Regions from separate parts of the Streptomyces sp. NPDC053474 genome, predicted to be linked through region 3. Evidence: riboswitches for the same ligand, from Rfam matches in the RefSeq annotation. Region 3 holds a riboswitch; each other region holds the start of a gene.
What was found. A riboswitch is a leader RNA that binds a small molecule or an ion and turns the genes downstream of it on or off. The one in region 3 is predicted to bind thiamine pyrophosphate.
Positions count from the first base shown of each region.

Region 1 (4,479 bases), on a different contig from region 3:
CGCCTCGCGCAGCCGCTCGTCCACGGCGCGCAGCACGGGCAGCATCGTACGGACCACGAACGGCACGCCCACCAGGGCCTGGGCGAGCGGCACCAGGAACCAGGACGCCCGCAGGTCGAGCGGCGGTTCGTCCAGGGCGATGAGGAAGCCGAAGCCGACCGTCACGGCGGACACGCCGAGCGGCAGCATCAGGAGCGCGTCGAAGCCGCGCACGAGGCGGCCCGCGCGCCGGGTCAGCGCGGTGGCCGCGAGCCCCCCGACGACCAGGGCGATGACGGTGGCCACGGCCGCGTACGTCAGGGAGTTCCCGATCGCCTCGACGGGCGGCACCAGGAAGGCCCCGCCCTCCGTCGAGGTCAGCTGCCGGTAGTACGCGAAGCCGTACCCCTGTGGGCCGTCGAGGGAGCGCTGCACCAGGACGCCGAGCGGCAGCACGATCAGCACGGCCACGGTGAGCAGCACGAAGCCGAGCAGCCCCCACTGCCCGGCCCCGCGCGGCCTGCGCGCCGTGGTCGCGGCGTCGACGAGGCGGAGCGTGCTCTCGCGCCGGCGCACGGTCCAGGCGTGCACGGCCAGGACCCCGCCCACCGCCGCGAACTGCACGAGGGTGAGGACGGCGGCCGTCGGCAGGTCGAGCAGGTTGGCCGTCTGCCGGTAGATCTCCACTTCGAGCGTCGCGTACGTGGGTCCGCCGAGGATCTGCACGACGCCGAAGGACGTGAACGTGAACAGGAAGACCATCAGCGCGGCGGCCGCCACGGCGGGCGCGAGCGCGGGCAGCGTCACCGTGCGCCACGCGCGCGTGCGCGAGGCCCCGAGCATCCGCGCGGCCTCCTCCTGGCGCGGGTCGAGCTGGGCCCACAGCCCGCCGACGGTGCGCACGACGACGGCGTAGTTGAAGAAGACGTGAGCGAGCAGGATCGCCCACACCGTGGTGTCCAGACGGACGCCCCACAGCTCGTCGACGAGCCCGCCGCGCCCGATCAGCGCGAGGAAGGCGGTGCCCACGACGACGGTCGGAAGGACGAACGGCACGGTGACGACGGCCCGCAGCACCTGTTTGCCCCGGAAGTCGAAGCGCGCGAAGACGTACGCGCCGGGGAGCGCGAACAGCAGGGTGAGCGCCGTCGACGCGAGCGCCTGCCAGGTGGTGAACCACAGCACGTGCTGGATGTCGGACTGCCCGAGCACGTCCGCGATCCGCCCGAACTGCCAGGCGCCGTCCACCTTCAGGCCGCGCGCGACGATCGCGGCGACCGGATAGGCGAAGAAGACGGCGAAGAACGCGACGGGCAGGGCCATGAGCCCGAGCCGCGCCGCGCCTCCCCGCGACGGCCGCCAGCCCTTACGGGCCGGGGCCTTCGCTACTTCAGTACGAGCGAGGTCCACGACTTGACCCACGGCTCACGGTTGTCGGCGATCTTCTTGGGGGCCATGGTCCGGGGGGCGGCGACCTCGACGCCGTGCTCCTGGAAGAGCTTCGGCACCCGCGCGCCCTCCCGCACGGGGTTCACGAACATCTGGAGCGGCATGTCCTCCTGGAACTCCTTGCCGGACAGGAAGTCGAGCAGGGCCTTGCCGCCCTTGGCGTTCTTGGCGTTGCTGAGCAGGCCCGCGTACTCGGTCTGCCGGAAGCAGGTGCCGGTCGCGACACCGGTCGGGGCCTGCTTCGGCTGCGGCTTGGCGTACAGGACCTCGACGGGCGGCGAGGAGGCGTACGACACGACGAGCGGCCGGTCGCCCTTGGCCTTCCTGCCGCCCGCGGAGCCGGAGAACTCCTGGTTGTAGGCCTGGTCCCAGCCGTCGACGACCTTGACGCCGTTGTCCTTGAGCTTCTTCCAGTAGCCCTGCCAGCCGTCGTCACCGTACGCGGCCGCGGTGCCGAGCAGGAAGCCGAGGCCGGGCGAGGACGTGGAGGCGTTCTCGGTGACCAGGAGGTTCTTGTACGCGGGCTTGACCAGATCGGCGAAGGTCTTCGGCGGCGCGAGCTTCTTGTCGGCGAAGTACTTCTTGTCGTAGTTCACGCAGATGTCGCCGCTGTCGACGGGCGTCACGCGGCGCTCGCCCTTCGCGAGCCGGTACTCCGGCTTCACCAGGCCCGCGTCCTTGGCCTCGTACGGCTGGAAGAGGCCGTTGTCGAGGGCGCGCGAGAGCAGGGTGTTGTCGACGCCGAAGAAGACGTCGCCCTGGGGGTTGCCCTTGGTGAGGATCGCCTTGTTGACGGCCTGGCCCGCGTCGCCGTCCTTGAGGACGCGGACCTTGTACCCGGAACGCTTCTCGAAGTCCTTCAGGACGTCCTTGGAGACGTTGAAGGAGCCGTGGCTGACCAGCGTGACGTCCTTGGACCCCGACGAGGAACCGCCGGAGTCGCCGCCGGAGCCGCACGCGGAGACGGCGACGAGCCCGAGGCCCACCGCGACCGCGGTGAGCGTGGCCTTCTTGGTGGTGCTCACGTGAGTTCATTCCTCCTGGAGTGACCAGGAGAAGACGCGGCCCTGCCCGCGGACCGGGCGGTTCGCGGGCAGGGCGCAACAGCTTGAGTGGTGACCGAACTTCCTACCCGGAATGACCCGGGCGAGGTTCAGAGGGTCTGCGGCCGGCCTGTGTCAGGTGCCGCACTCTCAGCGCTGTGGCGCTCCCCTGTCGGAATATGCAGATGTTCCGGCCAGCGTACCGCGCTAGCGTTCGGCAGCCGCGAGCTGTCCACAGGCGCCGTCGATCTCCTGACCTCGGGTGTCGCGGATGGTCACGGGCACGCCGTGGGCGGCGATGGCCTCGACGAAGGCCTTCTCGTCCTCGGGGCGCGAGGCCGTCCACTTCGAGCCCGGCGTGGGGTTCAGCGGGATCAGGTTGACGTGCACCGGCTTGCCCTTGAGGAGGCGGCCGAGGCGGTCACCGCGCCAGGCGTGGTCGTTGATGTCGCGGATCAGGGCGTACTCGATGGAGAGCCGCCGCCCGGACTTCGCGGCGTACTCCCAGCCCGCGTCCAGGACCTCGCGGACCTTCCACCGGGTGTTCACCGGGACGAGGGTGTCGCGCAGCTCGTCGTCGGGGGCGTGCAGGGAGATCGCCAGGCGGCACTTGAAGCCCTCGTCGGCGAAGCGGTGGATGGCGGGCACCAGGCCGACCGTCGAGACGGTGATGCCGCGCTGGGACAGGCCCACGCCGTCGGGCTCGGGGTCGGTGAGGCGGCGGATCGCGCCGACCACCCGGTTGTAGTTGGCCAGCGGCTCGCCCATGCCCATGAAGACGATGTTGCTCAGCCGCGCGGGGCCGCCCGGGATCTCGCCGTCGCGCAGGGCCCGCATGCCGTCCACGATCTGGTGCACGATCTCGGCCGTGGACAGGTTCCGGTCGAGGCCCGCCTGGCCCGTGGCGCAGAACGGGCAGTTCATGCCGCAGCCCGCCTGGGAGCTGATGCACATCGTCACCCGGTCGGGGTACCGCATGAGCACGGACTCGACGAGCGTGCCGTCGAAGAGGCGCCACAGGGTCTTGCGCGTGGTGTCGTCGTCACAGCTGATGTGCCGCACGACGCTCATCAGCTCGGGAAGCAGCGCCTCCTGGAGCTTGCCGCGAGCCCCGGCCGGGATGTCCGTCCACTGCTCGGGGTCGTGCGCGTACCGCGCGAAGTAGTGCTGCGAGAGCTGCTTGGCGCGGAACGGCTTCTCGCCGATGGCGGCGACGGCCTCCTTGCGCTCGGCGGGCGTGAGGTCGGCGAGATGCCGCGGCGGCTTCTTGGCTCCGCGGGGCGCGACGAAAGTGAGTTCTCCGGGCTTGGGCATGATGACTCCATTGTCCCAGAGATACGACAAGGAGCCCGCCGCCTGTGGACAACGGGCTCCTCACGCAAGAAACACCAGGTCAGCCGAGCTGGACCAGTGGGGTTGCGCCACCCCGGGGAGGCAGGGCCACCCCGGGAGGGCAGGGATCACCCCGACCCGACGAACACCACCAGCAGCAGCCACACCACCGGGGCCGTCGGCAGCAAGGAGTCGAGCCGGTCCATGATGCCCCCGTGGCCCGGCAGCAGCGTGCCCATGTCCTTGATGCCGAGGTCCCGCTTGATCATGGACTCGCCGAGGTCGCCGAGCGTCGCGCTCGCGGCCACCGCGAGGCCGATCAGGAGGCCCTGCCACCACGTGCCGTCGTCGATCATGAAGTGCATGCACAGCGCGCCCGCCGCCATGGCGAAGGCCACCGCGCCGAGCAGGCCCTCCCGGGTCTTTCCGGGGCTGATGCGCGGCGCCAGCTTGTGCTTGCCGAACCGCCAGCCGACCGCGTACGCCCCGGTGTCGCTGACCACGGTCAGGATCAGGAAGGTGAGCACCCGCTGCGGGCCGTCGTCGGCGGTGAGCATCAGCGCCACGAAGGTGGCGAGGAAGGGCACGTAGAAGGCCGCGAAGACGCCCGCGGTGACGTCCTTGAGATAGCCCTCCGGTGGCTCCGTCATACGCCAGACGAGTACCGCGAGCGCGG
Region 1 is NZ_JBITXV010000007.1:450,708-455,186, reverse strand. Features, by position in the region: gene ACIG3E_RS19715 (ABC transporter permease) at 1-1,389, opposite strand, end outside; gene ACIG3E_RS19710 (thiamine ABC transporter substrate binding subunit) at 1,365-2,453, opposite strand; TPP riboswitch at 2,536-2,652, opposite strand; gene rlmN (23S rRNA (adenine(2503)-C(2))-methyltransferase RlmN) at 2,679-3,785, opposite strand; gene ACIG3E_RS19700 (phosphatidate cytidylyltransferase) at 3,932-4,479, opposite strand, start outside.
Region 1: it holds a riboswitch for thiamine pyrophosphate, as region 3 does, so the genes downstream of both, ACIG3E_RS19710 (thiamine ABC transporter substrate binding subunit) here and thiC (phosphomethylpyrimidine synthase ThiC) in region 3, are expected to answer to the same signal.

Region 2 (4,479 bases), on a different contig from region 3:
CCCTGGCCCAGGTGCAGCACGTCGGAGCCGATGGCGTGCGCGACGTCCGCGCGGTCGTTGACCGCGAGGAGCTTGCCGTGGCGGCGGCAGGCGTCGGCGAAGACCCGGAGGTGCTCCAGCTCCTGTGCGGCCTCCATGCCCTTGTCGCGCAGCTGCACGATGTCCACGCCGCCCGCCAGGACGGCGTCCAGGAACTGCGGGAGGTCCCCCTGGCGCTCGCGCGCGTCCACGCACAGATAGAGCCGCGCGTCCGCGAGCCGGGCGCGTGCGGAGCCGCCCGCCGTGTCGGTGGCCATGGAGCGTTCCCCCCGATGTCGGTGGCGTACGGGCCAGGTGGCTGCCCGGGCCCGTACGCCAGATGGTTGTCAGGTCAGACGGCGAGCGCCTGCGCGCGGCGCTTCACCTCCGTGCCGCGATTCTCGCTCAGTGCCTGCGCGGGGGTGCCGGGCAGGGTCGGGTCGGGGGTGAAGAGCCACTCCAGGGCCTCTTCGTCGGAGAAACCGTCGTCCCGCAGGAGCGTCAGCGTTCCGGACAGGCCCTTGACGACTTTGTCGCCGTCGATGAAGGCCGCCGGAACCTGAAGCGTCCTGTTCTCACCGCGGCGCACGGCGATCAGCTGGCCCTCCTTGACCAGCTGCCGCACGCGCGTCACCTCGATGTCGAGCATCTCCGCGATGTCGGGGAGGTGGAGCCAGGCGGGGACGAGAGCATCGGTCTTTGCGTCAATCTCGGTCACAGATCAAGCGTGCCACCTCCGGCCGGGGGCCGGTAGCGGGGGGCCGGGGCTTCGCCGCTCGGGCCCGTGTGCTGGGGCGCCCGGGCGTGCGCGGCCGCGCCGCGCGCGGGGGCCTCAGGAGCGGATCGCCTTCTTCAGCGGGACCGCCGGGTCCGTGACCAACGTCGCGTCCATCGGGGTGGCCGCGTCGATCAGCTTCCTCGCCTGGGCGAGGTCCCGGGGGCGGCCCACCGCGAGGACGGCCACCAGGGCGCCGTCGCGGAGCCAGCAGACCGTCCAGGACGGGGTCGCGGGGTCGCCGCGCCAGATCAGCTCGTCGGCGGCCGCGTGATGGCCCGCGTACTGGACGAAGCGGCCGAACTGCTCGGACCAGAAGTACGGCACCGGGTCGTACGCCTCCGGGGCCCCGCCGACGATGTCGGCGGCCACCGTGCGCGGCCCCTGCACGGCGTTGTCCCAGTGGTGGACGAGGAGCCGCTCGCCGTAGCGGCCCGAGGGGAAGGACGCGCAGTCGCCGACCGCGTACACGTCGGGCGCGGAGGTGCGGAGCCGGTCGTCGGCCACGACCTCGTGGTGGACGCCGAGCTCGATGCCGGAACCGGCGAGCCAGGCCGTCGCGGGCCGAGCCCCGATGCCGACGACGACGGCGCCCGCGGGCAGCCTGCTGCCGTCGTCGAGGAGGACCGCGCCCGGCTCGACGCGCGCCACGCGCGCGTGGGTGCGCAGGGCCGCGCCCGCCTCGGCGTACCAGTCGGCCATCGGGGCCGCGACCTCGGCGGGCAGCGCGCCCGCGAGCGGCCGCCCGGAAGCCTCCACGACCGTCACGGCACAGCCCGCGTCGCGCGCGGCCGTGGCGAACTCCGCGCCGATCCAGCCCGCGCCGACGACCACGACGTCGTGCTGCTCGGCGAGCACCGGCCGCAGCCGCTCCGCGTCGTCGAGCGTGCGCAGCAGATGGACCCCGGGCACGCCGTCCGAGCCGGGCAGGCGGATCGGTTCGGCACCGGTGGCGAGGACCAGGCTCTCGTACCCGACCGGGCCCGCCGCCGTGTCCAGCTCGTGGTCCGCGGGACGGACGCCGGTGACCTCGACGCCGAGCCGCAGCTCGATGCCGAGGCCCTCGAAGTCGATGTCGAAGGCCGAGCCCTCGGCCTTGCCGAGGAGCACCGCCTTGGACAACGGCGGCCTGTCGTACGGCTGGTGCGGCTCCGCGCCGATCAGGGTGACCGGGCCGGTGAACCCCCGTTCGCGCAGGGCCACGGCCGTCTGCACCCCGGCCATGCCCGCGCCCACGATGACGACCCGCTGTCCCGCCCGCTTCCGCTCTTCGCTCACCCGATCAACTGTAGGACGGCCCCCGGCGCCCGCACACGACGGGCTTACCGGCCCGGCGGGCGACGGGCTAGGGTGGCCGGTGCAGAGCACTCGCGGGAGCCCGGACGACCGGGCTGAGAGGGAGGCTGAAACGGCCTCCGACCGTACGAACCTGATCCGGGTCATGCCGGCGAAGGGAGGGGCTGGACGCCCATGCGTTCCCGTACGAAACCACCGAACGCGTCCGTTTCCCGTACGTCACCTACTCGTACGTCACCACCGTCCGCCGGGCCGACGGACGTCCTGGTCGTCGGCGGTGGCGTCATCGGCCTGGTCACGGCCTGGCGGGCCGCGCGGCGCGGCCTGTCCGTCACGGTCGTCGACCCCGAGCCCGGCGGCGGCGCCGCTCAGGTCGCGGCGGGCATGCTGGCCGCCGTCACCGAACTGCACCACGGCGAGCAGACGCTGCTCGGCCTGAACCTGGCCTCCGCCCGGCGCTATCCGGACTTCGCCGCCGAGCTGACGGAGGCGTCCGGCGCGGACATCGGCTACCGCGCGTGCGGCACGCTGGCCGTCGCGCTCGACGCCGACGACCGCGCCCACCTGCGCGAACTGCACCTCCTCCAGCAGCAGTCGGGCCTGCGCTCGGAGTGGCTCAGCGGCCGCGAGTGCCGCCGCCTCGAACCGATGCTCGCCCCCGGAGTGCGCGGCGGCCTCCGCGTCGACGGCGACCACCAGGTCGACCCGCGCCGGCTCACCGCCGCCCTCCTGGTGGCGTGCGAGCGGGCCGGGGTGGCCTTCACGCGCGCGTGGGCGGAGCGGCTCGTCGTCGCCCGGGACCGCGCCACCGGCGTCGTCCTCGCCGACGGCAGCACGCTCGGCGCCGGGCAGACCGTCCTCGCGGCGGGCAGCCTCAGCGGCCGTCTCGCCGGCGTCCCGGATCACGTCCTGCCGCCGGTGCGGCCCGTGAAGGGACAGGTCCTGCGGCTCACCGTGCCCGAGCGGTACGCGCCGTTCCTGAGCCGCACCGTGCGCGCCGTCGTCCGCGGCAGCCACGTCTATCTGGTGCCGCGGCTCAGCGGCGAGCTCGTCGTGGGCGCGACCAGCGAGGAGCTCGGCTGGGACACCACGGTCACCGCGGGCGGCGTCTACGAGCTCCTGCGCGACGCCCACGAGCTGGTCCCCGGCATCACCGAGCTGCCGCTCACCGAGACCCGGGCCGGGCTGCGGCCTGGCTCGCCCGACAACGCTCCGCTGCTCGGGCCCACCGCCCTGCCCGGCCTGCACCTGGCCACCGGCCACTACCGCAACGGCGTGCTCCTGACCCCGGTCACCGGCGACGTCATGGCACACCTCCTGACCACCGGCGAACTGCCCGACGAGGCCCGGCCGTTCACGCCGCTGCGCTTCGCCGCGGCCGCCCCCGCCCCGCCCAAGGACCTTTCGGAGCTGCCCGTATGACCACGCCCTCCGCCGCCTTCGCCCTGTCGGTCAACGGCGAGGCACGCGACGTCGCCGCGGGCACCACGCTCGACGCCCTCGTCGCCGAGCTGACCACCGCGCCGTCCGGCGTGGCCGCGGCCCTCAACGAAACCGTCGTCCCGCGCGCCCGGTGGGCCACCACCGTGCTCCGGGACGGCGACCGCGTCGAAGTCCTCACCGCCGTCCAAGGAGGCTGACGACATGGCGGACGACCCCCTCGTCATCGGCGGCCTCACGCTGTCGTCCCGGCTGATCATGGGCACGGGCGGAGCGCCGAGCCTCGACGTCCTGGAGCGCTCCCTGGTGGCCTCGGGGACGGAGCTGACCACCGTCGCGATGCGCCGCGTCGACCCGGGTACGCACGGCTCCGTCCTGTCCGTCCTGGAGCGCCTGGGCATCCGCGTGCTGCCCAACACGGCGGGCTGCTTCACCGCGGGCGAGGCCGTGCTCACCGCGCGCCTGGCGCGCGAGGCGCTCGGCACGGACCTGGTGAAGCTGGAGGTGATCGCCGACGAGCGCACCCTCCTGCCCGACCCCGTGGAGCTGCTCGACGCCGCGGAGACGCTCGTCGACGACGGCTTCACCGTCCTTCCGTACACGAACGACGACCCCGTGCTCGCCCGGAAGCTGGAGGACGTCGGCTGCGCGGCCGTCATGCCGCTCGGCTCCCCCATCGGCTCCGGGCTCGGCATCCGCAACCCGCACAACTTCCAGCTCATCGTGGAGCACGCGCGCGTGCCGGTGATCCTGGACGCGGGGGCGGGGACGGCGTCCGACGTGGCGCTCGCGATGGAGCTGGGGTGTGCCGGGGTGATGCTCGCCTCCGCGGTGACGCGGGCGCGGGAGCCGGTCCTCATGGCGGAGGCCATGAGCCACGCGGTCGTCGCCGGGCGCCTCGCCCTGCGGGCCGGGCGCATCCCCCGGCGGCACTTCGCCGAGGCGTCGTC
Region 2 is NZ_JBITXV010000004.1:425,932-430,410, reverse strand. Features, by position in the region: gene thiE (thiamine phosphate synthase) at 1-296, opposite strand, end outside; gene ACIG3E_RS11870 (Rv2175c family DNA-binding protein) at 371-736, opposite strand; gene ACIG3E_RS11865 (NAD(P)/FAD-dependent oxidoreductase) at 851-2,017, opposite strand; TPP riboswitch at 2,154-2,266, shown strand; gene thiO (glycine oxidase ThiO) at 2,264-3,511, shown strand; gene thiS (sulfur carrier protein ThiS) at 3,508-3,729, shown strand; gene ACIG3E_RS11850 (thiazole synthase) at 3,734-4,479, shown strand, end outside.
Region 2: it holds a riboswitch for thiamine pyrophosphate, as region 3 does, so the genes downstream of both, thiO (glycine oxidase ThiO) here and thiC (phosphomethylpyrimidine synthase ThiC) in region 3, are expected to answer to the same signal.

Region 3 (4,479 bases):
GCGGATCCTCGATGAGGCGCTGCGCACCGCACCGAACCGCCCGGAGCTGGCCGCGGTGGGCCAGCGACTCAACCCCGAGCAGCTGCGCACGATGGCTCTCAACGCCACCGCACTGATCACGGCCGCGGCAGCGACCGAATACCGCCAATATGTGAAGGTCCGTGAGGATCTGCGGAACTCCGGACGCTCCACGTCCCGATCGATCCGTGAAGGGAGCGGCTCCAGCTCCACCCCGGCCGAATCCAGTTCCGGCGGCGTGGGCCTCGCCACGATGGGCGAGGTCACCGACACCGCAGGTGCCGGAGCGGTCGCCGTGATCGCGGTTCTCGCACCGGTCCTCGCCGGGGCGGCCGCCGCGATCTTCCTTCTCGTCGGCTACATCCTGAAGATGCTCAACCCCGAGCCCGCCTTCGCGGACACCCTGCTCACTGCCGGGTGGCTGTTCGGCGCGCTCACTGCGGGCGCCATTCTGGTCGCCGCGGTCGGCCTGCTCCTGACCGCCCTGCGCAACGGCTCCACCTCCCTCCAGGCAGGCTCGCACGACGAGCGGAACGCGGAGGTGGAACGGGCCAGGGAAGCCTGGAGCCGGGCACTCCTGGAGCGCGGCATCCTGCCGTTCCTGCGGGAGGCACTCGCGGACCCGGGCGGACCGCCCGCAACCCGGCCGCCGTCGGCGGGACCGACCGGGCGCATGCCGCAACTCGGCTATCACAGGCCGGGATTCAGCAGCCCCGAGAGCGGTTCCACCACGGGCACCCGGCCGAGCTACTCCAGCCCGGACTTCTCCAGCCCGGACTACGGCGGTCCCGAGCACCGGCCCGATTGACCCGACGGACGTCATCCGGTCGCCGACAGGCGACGGGAGCGGCCCGGTCGCCGCCCGGCGACGGGGCCACTCCGGACGGGCACCGGTCCCGCGCGGGGCCGACGCGCCGGGCCCCCGCCCCGGCGCGCCAAGAGGCCGCTCCGCCCTGCCCGTACGCGGTACAGCCACGCGGTACGGACACCGCCGTGCGGCCACCGGCCCGGTCGGTCGGGCCGGTCGGTTGATCGGGCCGCTCTGTCGGTCGGCTCAGTCGGCGATGGGCAGATAGACCCGGTTCCCCGCCGCCGCGAACTCCGCGGACTTCTCCGCCATCCCCCGCTCGATCTCGGCCTGCGAGCCCCCGTGCTCCCTGCGGATGTCCTGGGAGATCTTCATCGAGCAGAACTTCGGCCCGCACATCGAGCAGAAGTGCGCCGTCTTCGCGGGCTCCGCGGGCAGCGTCTCGTCGTGGAACTCACGGGCCGTCACCGGGTCGAGGGCCAGGTTGAACTGGTCCTCCCAGCGGAATTCGAAGCGCGCGTCCGACAGCGCGTCGTCCCAGTCCTGCGCGCCCGGGTGCCCCTTGGCGAGGTCCGCCGCGTGCGCCGCGATCTTGTACGTGATGACGCCGGTCTTCACGTCGTCGCGGTTGGGCAGGCCGAGGTGCTCCTTCGGCGTGACGTAGCAGAGCATCGCCGTGCCCCACCAGCCGATCATCGCGGCGCCGATGCCGGAGGTGATGTGGTCGTACGCGGGCGCGATGTCGGTGGTCAGCGGGCCGAGCGTGTAGAACGGCGCCTCCTCGCAGATCTCCTGCTGGAGGTCGATGTTCTCCTTGATCTTGTGCATCGGGACATGGCCCGGGCCCTCGATCATCGTCTGCACGTCGTGCGCCTTGGCGATCTTGTTCAGCTCGCCCAGGGTCTCCAGCTCGGCGAACTGGGCGCGGTCGTTGGCGTCCGCGATGGAGCCGGGCCGCAGGCCGTCCCCGAGCGAGTACGTGACGTCGTACGCCGCGAGGATCTCGCAGAGCTCCTCGAAGTGCTCGTAGAGGAAGCTCTCCTTGTGGTGCGCGAGGCACCAGGCCGCCATGATCGAACCGCCGCGCGAGACGATGCCCGTCTTGCGGTTCGCGGTGAGCGGGACGTACGGCAGGCGGACGCCCGCGTGCACCGTCATGTAGTCCACGCCCTGCTCGGCCTGCTCGATGACCGTGTCCTTGTAGATGTCCCAGGTCAGCTCCTCGGCCTTGCCGTCGACCTTCTCCAGGGCCTGGTAGAGCGGCACGGTGCCGATGGGCACGGGGGAGTTGCGCAGGACCCACTCGCGGGTCGTGTGGATGTTGCGGCCGGTGGACAGGTCCATGACCGTGTCGGCGCCCCACTGGGTCGCCCACGTCATCTTGTCGACCTCCTCCTCGATGGAGGAGGTGACCGCGGAGTTGCCGATGTTGGCGTTGACCTTCACCAGGAACCGCTTGCCGATGATCATCGGCTCGATCTCCGGGTGGTTCACGTTCGCCGGCAGGACCGCGCGGCCCGCCGCGATCTCGTCGCGGACGACCTCGGGCGCCATGCTCTCCCGGATGGCCACGTACTCCATCTCCGGCGTGATCTCCCCGCGGCGCGCGTACGCGAGCTGCGTCACCGCCTGCCCGGCGCGGGCGCGGCGCGGCTGGCGCGGGCGGCCGGGGAAGACCGCGTCGAGGTTGCGCAGGCCGCCGCGGGGCGAGGTGTGCTTGATGCCGTCGTCCTCGGGGCGGACCGGGCGGCCCGCGTACTCCTCGGTGTCGCCGCGGCCGACGATCCAGTTCTCCCGCAGGGGGGTGAGCCCCCGGCGCACGTCGGTGTCGATCTCCGGGTCCGTGTACGGACCCGAGGTGTCGTACAGGGTCACGGCCTTGCCGTTGGTGAGGTGCACCTGGCGGACCGGCACGCGCAGATCGGGGCGCGAGCCCTCGATGTACGCCTTGTGCCAGCCGGTGGACTTCCCGGCCTCCGAAGCGTTCTGCCCGCTGGGCGCGGTCTGTCCGCTGTCGGGCTGCATGGAGGCAGGCGTGCGTGTGTCCGATGTGGTCATGAGACCTACTCCCTACGCCGGCATTACCCGGTAACAGGTTCGGCGGTCGACGCAGCGGCTTCCGTACGGTCCGATTCCCGTTCGTACGGAGGTCAGCGCCCTCTCAGCCCGGTGCTCCGAGCTCCCGCGTGTGCAAAGGTGCCTCCACGCTAGCGTCATATCGGGCGCGGTGAACAGAGGGCCCCCTCCGTTCTTGCGATGATCGGGCCGTGACCACCACAGAGCCCCCCACACCGCCGCCCCCTCCGGAACCGCACGGGCATGGCCACGGGCACGGCCATGCGCACAGCCACGGCCCCGCCGCGCCCGTCTCCCGGCATCTGCGCAAGGTCATCGCCGCCGTACTGATCCCCTTCGCCACGGCCGTCCTCGTCGGCCTCGTGGTGCTCTGGCCGGGCGGCACCCCCGACCACGAGCGCACCGGCGTCGGCTTCGACCGGCAGACCCAGTCGGCCACCGTGGCGAAGATGGACACGCTCCCCTGCGAGGACGTGAACGCCTCGCAGACCCCGCCCAACGGCGACACCTCAACGCCGGAGGGCCGGTCCGCGAAGACGCGCGCCGAGGGCACCTGCAAGAAGGCCACGATCAAGGTGACCAGCGGCCCGGACAAGGGCTACACCTTCACCGAGATCGTCCAGCCCGACTCCCCCCGGCAGCTGAAGCTGGGCCAAGGCGTGGTGGTCGCCTACGAGCCCAAGGCGCCCAAGGGCCTGCAGTATTCGATCGCCGACGTGAACCGCAAGGTCCCGATGGCCCTGCTCGCGGGCATCTTCGCGCTGGCCGTCGTCGTGGTGGGACGGCTGCGCGGCGTCATGGCCCTGGTCGCCCTCGCGGTGAGCTTCCTGATCCTGACCTTCTTCATCCTGCCTGCGATCCTTCAGGGCTCGAACCCCCTGGTCGTCGCGGTCGTCGGGGCCAGCGCCATCATGCTGATCGCGCTCTATATGTGCCACGGCCTGACCGCGCGCACATCGGTGGCGGTGCTCGGCACCCTGATCTCCCTCCTCCTCATCGGCCTGCTCGGCTCGCTCTTCATCGCCTGGGCCTCCCTGACCGGCAACACGGACGACAACACCGGCCTGATCCACGGCCTCTACCCGTCCATCGACATGAGCGGCCTGCTGCTCGCGGGCGTCATCATCGGCTCCCTCGGCGTGCTCGATGACGTCACCGTCACCCAGACCTCCGCGGTCTGGGAGCTGCACCAGGCCAACCCGACGATGGGCTGGCGCGGTCTGTACCGCGCGGGCATCCGCATCGGCCGCGACCACATCGCGTCGGTCGTGAACACCCTGGTCCTCGCCTACGCGGGCGCCGCTCTCCCCCTTCTGCTGCTCTTCTCCATCGCCCAGAGCAGCGTGGGCACCGTGGCCAACAGCGAGTTGGTCGCCGAGGAGATCGTCCGCACCCTGATCGGCTCGATCGGCCTCGTGGCCTCCGTCCCCGTCACCACCGCGCTCGCCGCCCTGGTGGTCTCCGCCGACCGGCCGGGCCCGGTCGGCCCGGCCGCGGGTCCGGGCACCACGGTGGGCTCCTCGGTGGGCTCCTCACATCCGGCGGGGCCCGGTGCGCCGGGCGGGCCGGTGGGGCCC
Region 3 is NZ_JBITXV010000002.1:548,862-553,340, reverse strand. Features, by position in the region: gene ACIG3E_RS06120 (hypothetical protein) at 1-826, shown strand, start outside; gene thiC (phosphomethylpyrimidine synthase ThiC) at 1,073-2,884, opposite strand; TPP riboswitch at 2,877-3,022, opposite strand; gene ACIG3E_RS06110 (YibE/F family protein) at 3,094-4,479, shown strand, end outside.